2 regions of the Rhizobium sp. BK112 genome follow, and region 2 is predicted to be linked to the other one. Evidence: riboswitches for the same ligand, from Rfam matches in the RefSeq annotation. Region 2 holds a riboswitch; the other holds the start of a gene.
What was found. A riboswitch is a leader RNA that binds a small molecule or an ion and turns the genes downstream of it on or off. The one in region 2 is predicted to bind glycine.
Positions count from the first base shown of each region.

Region 1: it holds a riboswitch for glycine, as region 2 does, so the genes downstream of both, gcvT (glycine cleavage system aminomethyltransferase GcvT) here and FHT75_RS29360 (D-amino acid dehydrogenase) in region 2, are expected to answer to the same signal.

Region 1 covers NZ_JACHYZ010000009.1:327,725-333,110, reverse strand. Annotated here, with positions in the region: gene FHT75_RS24505 (HAD-IA family hydrolase) at 1-218, opposite strand, end outside; gene FHT75_RS24500 (RluA family pseudouridine synthase) at 215-1,207, opposite strand; gene crcB (fluoride efflux transporter CrcB) at 1,302-1,679, opposite strand; gene FHT75_RS24490 (hypothetical protein) at 1,801-2,067, shown strand; gene FHT75_RS24485 (copper chaperone PCu(A)C) at 2,146-3,171, opposite strand; gene FHT75_RS24480 (hypothetical protein) at 3,244-3,624, opposite strand; glycine riboswitch at 3,783-3,871, shown strand; glycine riboswitch at 3,875-3,956, shown strand; gene gcvT (glycine cleavage system aminomethyltransferase GcvT) at 4,033-5,169, shown strand; gene gcvH (glycine cleavage system protein GcvH) at 5,193-5,386, shown strand, end outside.
Region 2 covers NZ_JACHYZ010000014.1:29,824-35,209, reverse strand. Annotated here, with positions in the region: gene FHT75_RS29380 (glutamine synthetase family protein) at 1-10, shown strand, start outside; gene FHT75_RS29375 (aldehyde dehydrogenase family protein) at 83-1,468, shown strand; gene FHT75_RS29370 (iron-containing alcohol dehydrogenase) at 1,465-2,619, shown strand; gene FHT75_RS29365 (heme-binding protein) at 2,690-3,199, shown strand; glycine riboswitch at 3,359-3,448, shown strand; gene FHT75_RS29360 (D-amino acid dehydrogenase) at 3,581-4,819, shown strand; gene FHT75_RS36020 (hypothetical protein) at 5,112-5,386, opposite strand, start outside.

The DNA.
Region 1 (5,386 bases), on a different contig from region 2:
TTGTAATGCGCCGTCATGTCGATGTCTTCCTGTTCCACATGCGGCCTGCCCTGCATACGGGCGATCGCAATATCGAGGGACAGGCCGATGATCGCCTTGGTGTCGTCAAATCGCGGTTCCGGTTTGCCGAACTTATCGAAGGTCCGGCGCATGGTTTCGTGGATCAGACCGGCGCTATCGACCAGCGTGCCATCACAATCGAAAAGCGCCAGTTTCATTCGTCGTCCCTTTCGGCACTGGAGAGATCGAAGCCGAGAAGGTTCCAGGTCTGGACCATGTGCGGCGGCAGCGGCGCGCTGACGCGCAGCCGCCCGCCGGACGGGTGCGGAATGTCGATGTGACGCGCGTGCAGATGCAGCTTCTTCTGGACGCCGCCCGGAAAATCCCAATTCGGATCGTCGTCGAAATATTTCGGATCGCCGATGATCGGGTGGCCGATATGCAGGGCATGGACGCGCAACTGATGGGTCCGGCCGGTATAGGGCTCCATCTCCAGCCAGGCGAGGTTCTGGGCGGCGGTTTCGAGCACACGGTAGAAGGAGACGGCATGGTCCGCCCCGTCTTCGCCGTGTTTGGCGATCCGCATGCGGTCGCCGTCGGCAGTCGGCTCCTTGACCAGCCAGGTCGAGATCTTGTCCTCATGCTTGCGCGGCACGCCCTTGACCAGCGACCAATAGGTCTTCTTGGTGTCGCGCTCGCGGAAGGCGGCCGTCAGCTTCTGCGCGGCGCCACGCGTACGGGCGATGACGAGAACCCCTGACGTGTCGCGGTCGAGGCGATGAACGAGCCGCGGCTTCTCGCCCTTTGGGCTGGTCCAGGCTTCGAGCATCTGGTCGATGTGCCTGGCAACGCCGGAGCCGCCCTGCACAGCAAGACCGGGCGGCTTGTTGAGCACGATCACCTTGTCGTCCTCGTGCAGCACCATGCGCGACAGCAGTTCGAAATCGGTCGAATGCTTGAGATCCTTGCCGGCGATCGGTCCGGATTTCAGCTTCGCATCGACATCGAGCGGCGGCACGCGCACCGTCTGGCCGGGCTGCACGCGTGCATCCGATTTGACACGCCCGCCATCGACGCGCACCTGGCCGGAGCGCAGGAGCTTCTGCAGCGGGCCGAAGCCGAGCCCTGGAAAGTGCACCTTGAACCAGCGATCGAGCCGCATGCCGGCTTCGTCGGGTTCAACCTTGATATGTTCTATGCCAGCCATGAAAAATCTTTCGGAAATTGCTGCGCGGGCCGAGCCGGCGTTCTTGCCGCAGCCTTTAGAGCATTTTCACGCAAAACGGAAACCGGAAAAGAAATCAGGCCAAAGCGCGCATGACGGCAAGACCCGCGATGACGGCTGCCATCGAAAGCCCGACGCTCGCAACGATATAGATGCCGCCGGCCACGGCCTCGCCACGCTCGAACAATGAGATCGCATCCAGCGAGAAAGCGGAGAAGGTGGTGAAGCCGCCAAGGAAGCCGGTGATCAGCAACAGGCGCAGTTCCACCGAGGCGTTGAACTTCCGCGCGATCAGCTCGGCGAAGACGCCGATGACGAAGCAGCCGACGACATTGACGGCGAGCGTGCCCCAGGGAAAGCCTGGCCCCATGAGTCTCAGCGCCCACTGGCCGACATAATATCTGAGGAGGGAACCGATGGCGCCGCCGACGGCGACGAGAAGAGCCTGGATCATGAGCCGGATTTACCGCGTTGCGAAAGTGATTCTAACCGAACCCCTATGAATTCTTACCATTTTGTAAAATGCCAATGATTTTCTTATGATGGCGCCAAGATCATGCCGATACGGTGATGGCATGACCCAGTTGCTGTCGATATCGGCCAACACCGCCGCCGTTGCCTTCGAATCGCTGCGCATCCCGCAGCGTGTCGCGACGAGCACGGCGGCGCGCGATGCACGGCGCCTTGCCGACCGGCAGTTGAAGGCCGATAGCACCGACGAGGTCGACGAGCCTTCCAGCATCATCCAGTCGACGGAGGTGGCGCTCGACCTGATGGCCAAAGGCAATCGCCAACCGCAGGCAGGCCTGAAACAGGCGCTGCGATCCTACGAAGATTTCTGAGGCATCCGCCTTCCCCGAACGAAAAGCCCGCGGCTGCAATCGCAACCGCGGGCTTTTCTGTCTTCACAATCGTGGTCCTTACTTGCCCTGGGCCGACAATACCTGCAACACCAGATCGACCTTGCCGGCCTTTTCGAAGGTCAGCGTCACCGGCACCGTGTCGCCCTGCTTGAACGGCGTCTTCACCTTCTGGAACATCAGATGCAGGTTGCCGGGCTCGAGCTTGACCGTCTCGCCGGCAGCGATGGCGATGCCGTCCTTCAGCTGGCGCATCCGCATGACATTGTCCTTGGTCTCCATCTCGTGGATCTGAACCTCGCCTGATGCAGGCGAGCTCACCGACACCAGTCGATCATCCGTCTGGCCGTTGTTCTTCACCGTAAAGAAACCGCCGCCGACCGGCTGGCCGGGCAGCATCGCCTTGGCGAAGCCGCCGGAGATTTCGAGATCGCCGGCCTTGACCGTTTCGCCGGCGGGCGCCGCAGCACCCAAGCCCGCCATACCGGACATGTCCATGCTGGTTTTACCGGTCATGTCCATGCCGGCCATGTCGTCATGATCGTGGCCGTGACCTTCGCCGGCGACGACCTTCAGGAGCGGCGCCGGGCTTTTCAGCCCATGCGCGTCGTCGCCCTCCTTCGCCACCTGATCCCAGGCCGCGACGGTATCGCCACACATCTGCGTCACCGGAAAGGCGAGCGAGGTGCCGGCTTCGACGCCCGAAACCTTACCTTGGATCACGAAGGTGTCATAGAAATCGTCGGAGAGATTGCCGTTCTTCCAGCGGATCTCGATCGCGCCTGATTTCACCTTGTCGCCGTGATTGTCGTAGGTCTTCTGATAATCGCCCTTGATCACCTCGACCTCCCAGCCGGCCTTCGGCTGCGGCTTGGCGAAGACGAAACCTTCCGGCAGCTTGACCCGCACTTCCGTGGTCGCCTTGCCGTCGCAGCCGTGCGGCAGCTGCAATGTGGCGAGAATGGTGCTGTCCTGCTTTGCCTGCTTGTCGAGGAAGGTCACATGCGCCTCGGCGCCGGCAAAAGCGGTGGCGGAAAGAATGGCGGCAAGCCCGAATGTCTTGCCAATTTTTTTGAAAGTTTTCATCGGATATCTCCTCGCCGGCCGCGGACTTCTCTCAAGTGGGCCGGCATTACTGATCATGGTTACGATAACAGATCAGGCGAGGATGGGGGGCGCGCGGGAATTCGCCCGGCTGACGGCGCCTGCGCCGACAACGACAGAGATTTCGACCGGCGCGTTGATCAGCGAGCCGAGCTTGCGCTCGAGCCAGGAGCCCGCATCCGGCGTCGGCAGGATGACCGAGGCCGACAGCCGGCAAGCTTCACAATTCGGTTTGAAGGTAAGGGTCTTGCCGTCGGCGTCCTTTATGGTGACGCAGAGCGAAGCGAAGGTGCCGTCGGGCAGCACATAGGCCGCGGCATCGTAGCCCTCGGCGGCGGCAGCCTGCGGCGCCTGATGGGCAAGGCCGAGCAAAACCAAGCTCAATGCGCAAAGCATGCGCAGGAAGAGCGTCGCTTTCAGTCCGGTCTGCCGCATGAGATCCCCTTCAACAGCATGTCGCGATAGCCGGTTTCCCCGCCGAATGCAAAAGCAGATTTGCCGCAGATTAGGGCTTGGTTGGAATAAGACGACAAAAATTTGCCCGGTCACGACATTTGCCCCTTGCCAAGCGCTGCACCCGCCGGATAATTGCGCCAACCTTGTTGGGAGAATCCGGTGCTTTCGCCACCGGTGCCGAAGGAGCAACCGCCCCGGAAACTCTCAGGCAAAAGGACCAGCAAGGGGCAGACGGAACTCTGGAGAGAAGCGTTCTCGAAACGCTCGCCGAAGGGATAACAATCTCAGGCACTCAGGACAGAGGGGGCTCAGGAGAGAAGTGCGCAACCGCGCCTTCAGATTTGAGCCCGCGCCTTCCTGAGAAGGCGCAAACCCCGGAGGCGTCTTTTGGACGATACTGCTGCCCTGAAGAAAACCCCGCTGCATGCCCTGCATCTTTCGCTCGGCGCCCGCATGGTGCCGTTCGCTGGCTATGACATGCCGGTGCAATATCCTGCAGGTGTCATGAAGGAACATCTTCATACCCGCACCGAAGCCGGCCTCTTCGACGTCTCCCATATGGGCCAGGTGATCGTGAAGGCGAAATCGGGCAGCTACGAAGATGCCGCGCTGGCGCTCGAAAGCCTGGTACCGGTTGACATACTGGGCCTTGCCGAAGGCCGTCAGCGCTATGGCTTCTTCACCGACGACACCGGCTGCATTCTCGACGACCTGATGATCACCCATCTCGACGATCATCTTTTCGTCGTCGTCAACGCGTCGTGCGAGGAAGCCGACCTCGCCCATCTGCAGACCCATATCGGCGACCAATGCGATATCACCCTTCTCAATCGTGCTCTGATCGCGCTGCAGGGACCGCGTGCCGTCGAGGTTCTCGCCGAGCTCTGGGCCGACGTCGCGGCGATGAAATTCATGGATGTGCGCCACTGCCGCCTGCACGACGTTTCCTGTCTTGTCTCGCGCTCCGGCTATAGCGGCGAGGACGGCTTTGAAATCTCGATCCCATCAGACAAGGCCGAGGATGTCACCATGCGGTTGCTCGAACATCCCGACGTCCAGGCAATCGGGCTTGGTGCCCGCGATTCGCTGCGGCTGGAAGCCGGCCTCTGCCTCTACGGCAATGATATCGACACGACCACCTCACCGGTCGAGGCGGCGCTGGAATGGGCCATGCAGAAGGCAAGGCGCGGCGGTGGTGCACGCGCCGGCGGCTTCCCCGGCTCCGGCCGCATCCTTTCCGAACTCGAAAACGGCGCCGCGCGGCGCCGCGTCGGCCTGAAGCCGGAAGGCAAGGCCCCGGTGCGCGGCCATGCCAAGCTCTATGCCGATGCCGAGGGCAAGGTCGAAATCGGCGAAGTCACCTCGGGCGGCTTCGGCCCCAGCGTCGAGGGCCCCGTCGCCATGGGCTACGTGCCGATCTCTCATGCTGCGGCGGGCACACTCGTCTACGCCGAGGTGCGCGGCAAATATCTGCCGATCACCGTCAGCGCCCTGCCCTTCGTCACACCGACCTACAAACGCTAAACCTTTTCCAGAGAGGACGAACAATGCTGAAATTTACCGAAGAACACGAATGGCTGAAGATCGAAGGCGGCGTTGCGACGGTCGGCATCACCAACTATGCCGTCGATCAGCTCGGCGACCTGGTTTTCGTCGAACTGCCGGAAGTCGGCGCGACCTTCTCCAAGAACGGCAATGCCGCGACCGTTGAATCCGTCAAGGCTGCTTCCGACGTCTATTG
Region 2 (5,386 bases):
GAGGGCTTAGCCCAACAGCGACCGTCGCTCCTGACGAGAGTCATTCAAATCCGAATCAAAATTCACAACTGGGAACCTGATCATGCCAATGATCCAATGCATATCGCCGGTCGACGGATCGGTTTACGCGGAGCGTCCGCCGCTGCCGCTCCAGGCTGCGAAGGAAGCCGTGGCGCGGGCGCGCAAGGCACAGAAGGCCTGGGCGAAGCGTTCGCTCGAAGACCGCATTCAGATGGTGCTGAAGGGTGTCGCGCGTCTCAACGAGATGTCCGACGTCGTCGTGCCCGAGATCGCCTGGCAGATGGGCCGTCCGATCCGCTATGGCGGCGAGTATAAGGGCTTCAACGAGCGCTCCAACTATGTCGCCTCGATCGCGGCCGATGCGCTGGGGCCTCTTGTCGTAGAGGAGAGCGAGCGGTTCGAACGTCGCATCGAGCGCGAACCACATGGCGTCGTCTTCGTCGTCGCGCCCTGGAACTATCCCTATATGACGGCGATAAACACGATCGCGCCGGCGCTGATGGCCGGCAATACGGTGGTGCTGAAACACGCCTCGCAGACGCTGCTGGTCGGCGAGCGGCTGGTACAGGCCTTCGTCGAGGCCGGCGTGCCGGAGGATGTATTCCAGAACGTGTTCCTCGATCACGAAACGACCTCGGCGCTGATTGCCGCCGGCAGCTTCAATTTCGTCAACTTCACCGGATCGGTCGAAGGCGGGCGTTCGATGGAGCGTGCCGCCGCCGGCACCTTCACCGGCCTCGGTCTTGAACTCGGCGGCAAGGATCCGGGTTACGTAATGGAGGACGCCGATCTCGAGGCGGCCGTCGATACGCTGATGGACGGCGCGACCTATAATTCCGGCCAGTGCTGCTGCGGCATCGAGCGCGTCTATGTGCACGAATCCCTCTATGACGCCTTTGTCGAGAAGTCGGTCGCCTGGGTGTCGAACTACAAGCTCGGCAATCCGCTCGATCCCGAGACTTCGCTCGGCCCAATGGCCAACAAGCGTTTCGCCAAGGTGGTGCGCGAGCAGATCGCCGATGCGGTCTCCAAGGGCGCCAAGGCGCTTGTCGACCCGAAGCTCTTTCCGCAGGATGACGGCGGCGCCTATCTCGCGCCGCAGATCCTCGTTGATGTCGACCATTCCTTGGCCTTCATGCGTGAAGAGACGTTCGGTCCGGCGGTCGGCATCATGAAGGTGAAGAACGACGAGGAAGCGCTTGCCCTGATGAACGACAGCCGCTACGGGCTGACCGCCTCGCTCTGGACGAGGGATGCCGAACGGGCAGCGCGGCTCGGCCGCGAGATCGAAACCGGCACCGTCTTCATGAACCGCGCGGACTATCTCGATCCGGCGCTCTGCTGGACCGGCGTCAAGGAGACCGGCCGCGGCGGCTCGCTGTCGATCATCGGCTTCCAGAATCTGACGCGTCCGAAATCCTACCACCTGAAGAAAGTCACAGCATGAGCAGCAGCAACATCACCGCAAACTGGAGCTATCCGACATCGGTCAAGCTCGGCCGGGGCCGCATCAAGGAGTTGCCCGACGCCTGCAAGAGCCTCGGCATGAAAAAGCCGCTGCTCGTCACCGATCGCGGCCTCGCATCGATGGCGATCACCAAGAATGCGCTCGACATTCTGGAGGACGCCGGTCTTGGCCGGGCGATCTTCGCCGAGGTCGATCCGAACCCGAACGAGAAGAACCTCGATGCCGGTGTCAGGGCGTTCCGAGACGGCGGTCATGACGGCGTCGTCGCCTTCGGCGGCGGCTCGGGCCTCGATCTCGGCAAGTGCGTCGCCTTCATGGTCGGCCAGACGCGGCCGGTGTGGGATTTCGAGGATATCGGCGACTGGTGGACGCGGGCGAGCCTCGAAGGCATCGCGCCGATCGTCGCCGTGCCGACGACGGCCGGCACCGGCTCGGAAGTCGGCCGCGCCAGCGTCATCACCAATTCCGAAACGCATGTGAAGAAGATCATCTTCCATCCGAAGTTCTTGCCCGGCGTTGTGATTTCCGATCCGGAGCTGACGGTCGGCATGCCGAAGATCATCACGGCCGGCACCGGCATGGATGCCTTCGCCCATTGCCTGGAGGCCTATTCCTCGCCCTTCTATCATCCGATGTCGGCCGGCATCGCGCTGGAAGGCATGCGGCTTGTCAAGGAGTTCCTGCCGCGCGCCTATAAGGAAGGCACCGATCTCGAAGCCCGCGCCAACATGATGGCAGCCGCCGCCATGGGCGCGGTCGCTTTCCAGAAAGGGCTCGGCGCCATTCATGCGCTGTCGCATCCGATCGGCGCGGTCTACAACACCCATCACGGCATGACCAATGCGGTTGTCATGCCGGCGGTGCTGCGCTTCAACCGCGCCGCGATCGAGGAGAAGATCGGCCGGGCTGCCGCCTATCTCGGCATTTCCGGCGGTTTCGACGGCTTCTACGACTATGTGCTGAAGCTTCGCTCCGACCTCGGCGTACCGGAAACTCTGACAGCAATGGGAATCGCCGCAGACCGCATCGACGAATTGTCGGCCATGGCAATCGAAGATCCGAGCGCCGGCGGCAACCCTGTTGTGATGACCCTCGAAAATACCAAGGCGCTGTTCAAGGACTGCTTCTGAACCAGATACGGCTTCCCCAACTGGCCCGGAAAAAACAGGTCTTTTCCGGGCCCTTTTTTAAGTTCGAACAATGACTTTCCTGACAGTCCTACCAGGGCAGGGCGATACGGCGCTCCTGGACCAGGCGGACGGAAAAACTGAGGATTTCCAAGGCATGTTGACAATTAAGCGGCTGGCGCTTGCGGATGCCAAACTGCTCATCGAAGGCGCCGCTATCAGAGCAAAGGATATCGGCGTCCCGATGTGCATTGCGGTCACTGATGAGTCCGGGCAACTGATCGCTTTCGAACGCATGGATGGTGGCAAGATAACAAGTGCGATCATCGCTCAAGACAAAGCCTACACGGCTGCTGGCGCCAAGCGCACGACTGAAAGCTACGGAACTGCCAGCCAGCCAGGTTCACCGGCCTATGGGATCAACTCGGCAATCGGTGGTCGATTGATGGTAGTTGCAGGCGGTCTGCCAGTCATTGTGGACGGCGAGGTTGTCGGTGCCATCGGACTTAGCTCAGGAACCCCGGCCCAGGATACTGAGTGTGCGCAAGCCGGCATCGAACACCTCCTAAAATGCCACAAGTGACTCACATTCCACCGATGCTGCGGTGAATAACCGACAGACGCAAACCGGTACCATCACCTGATTTCGCGGGACGAATGGCGAGGGTTGGCGACGTTGGTTTCCGCAAGACGAGATCTTTGCGGCAGGCAAGCTTCCTCGCAAGCTTCGGTGGCAAGATACTACGGTCGTGCAGGAGAGATGGCGCGTTGCGCCACGCCGAAGGAGCAACCCCCCAGGAAACTCTCAGGTAAAGAAGACTGCAGGCTCGATTACAATCTGGAGAGAGGCACGGCGTGTGTCCACCGAAGGGGACCCTCAGGAGAGGGAGAAGCTCTCAGGTAAAAAGACAGATGGGGGCTATGGGACTGGCAAACGTTCCCGAACCAATGTTGGAGAGAATACGTGCCCCACATCGTCGTTTTGGGCGCTGGAATTACCGGCGTCACCACCGCTTATGCCCTGTCCCGCCGCGGATTTGATGTCACTGTCATCGATCGGCATCGCTACCCCGCGATGGAAACCTCCTTCGCGAACGGGGGGCAACTGTCCGCGAGCAACGCTGAAGTCTGGAATCACTGGTCTACGGTTGCCAAAGGCATCAAGTGGATGCTGAAGAGCGATGCTCCTTTGCTCCTCAACCCGACGCCCAGTTGGCACAAATATTCATGGATGGGGGAGTTTCTTGGCAACATTGGCAACTACCGATCAAATACGATAGAGACAACCCGATTGGCGATTGCGGCTCGCAAACATATGTTCGAGATCGCCGACGAAGAAGAGATTGAGTTCGACCTCGAGAAGCGCGGAATTCTGCACGTCTACTACGACAAAGCCAGCTTCGATCACGCCTCACAGGTAAATGCGATGTTGGTCCAAGCCGGGCTCGATCGCAAACCGGTGACGGCCAGTGAGATCCGGACGATTGAACCTGCGTTGGTGGGGGATTTTTTCGGGGGGTTCTTTACGCCCTCGGACTCGACAGGCGACATTCACAAATTCACCCGAGGCCTTGCGGCAGCCTGCGTCAAACGCGGTGTGAAATTCGTGTTTGATGCAAATGTCGATCGGCTCGTTTCGCAAGGCGGCGTGAAGGTCATCTGGAAACCGACGGGTTCGGAGGACGGGAAGCAAAGCATCATTGACGCAGATTCACTGGTGATATGTGCTGGTGTCGCTAGCCGGCGTTTTGCCGATATGCTCGGTGACCGCATCAACGTCTACCCGGTAAAGGGATATTCGATCACCGTCCATCTCGATGATCGCGAGAGCCAGAGCGGCGCGCCCTGGACGAGCCTGCTCGACGATCGCGCAAAGATCGTCACGAGCCGTCTCGGGGTCGATCGGTTCCGCGTGGCAGGAACAGCAGAATTCAATGGCGTGAACCGTGATATCCGGCAGGACCGCATCAATCCATTGACCGAATGGGTGAGAACGCTGTTTCCCAAAGTTGCGACGTCACGCGTCGTTCCGTGGGCGGGTCTGCGTCCAATGATGCCGAACATGATGCCGAGGGTCAGGTCAGGAAGCAGGCCGGGGGTGTTTTATAATACCGGTCATGGCCACCTTGGTTGGACGCTTTCAGCGGCCACCGCGGAGTTGGTAGCCGAAATGATCCTGAAACATAAGACAAAAGTCGCATGACATCGAATAGGAGAGGTGGGTGGCGACCTTTCCGAGCGTCCGCAAGATGCATGGGCCAAGGGTGATTGTCTTTCACCTCGAGATCCTCGGCCCTATCGTAGAGGCTGCTCGGCATGTTCTGGATGCAGATGGGCATCAGAACCGGTTTGGTGGCTGCGGAAGTCATGGGAGGCGGCTCCTCGGATTTAGGGCGAGCGGGGACACAGCAGCCCAACGTGGAATGATGGCATCGCGGACAGACGATCCGGGGCAGCGCTGCGACGGAACGATTGTCCACAAACAGGCGAAGCCGTCATGGCTTGCCGCAAAGGGTCTTGCGCTCGGATTCCGTCAGGCTGCTGGGCATCCAGAATTTCTCGTTGAGATCATCGCGAAAGTTCGCTTTCGCCTTCGCGATGTCCCAGCCGTCAGGTTCATAGACGTAGCGCTTATGGAGTGCCTTGCCCTCAAGGAGGGCAACAGCGGCGCGTACAGCGGCGGCTCCTTGCTCGGGACCGTACTCGGTCGCGACAGCATCGACCCCGCTATCGATCCATTGCTTGAGAAAGCCGTTATTCGCTTCACCAG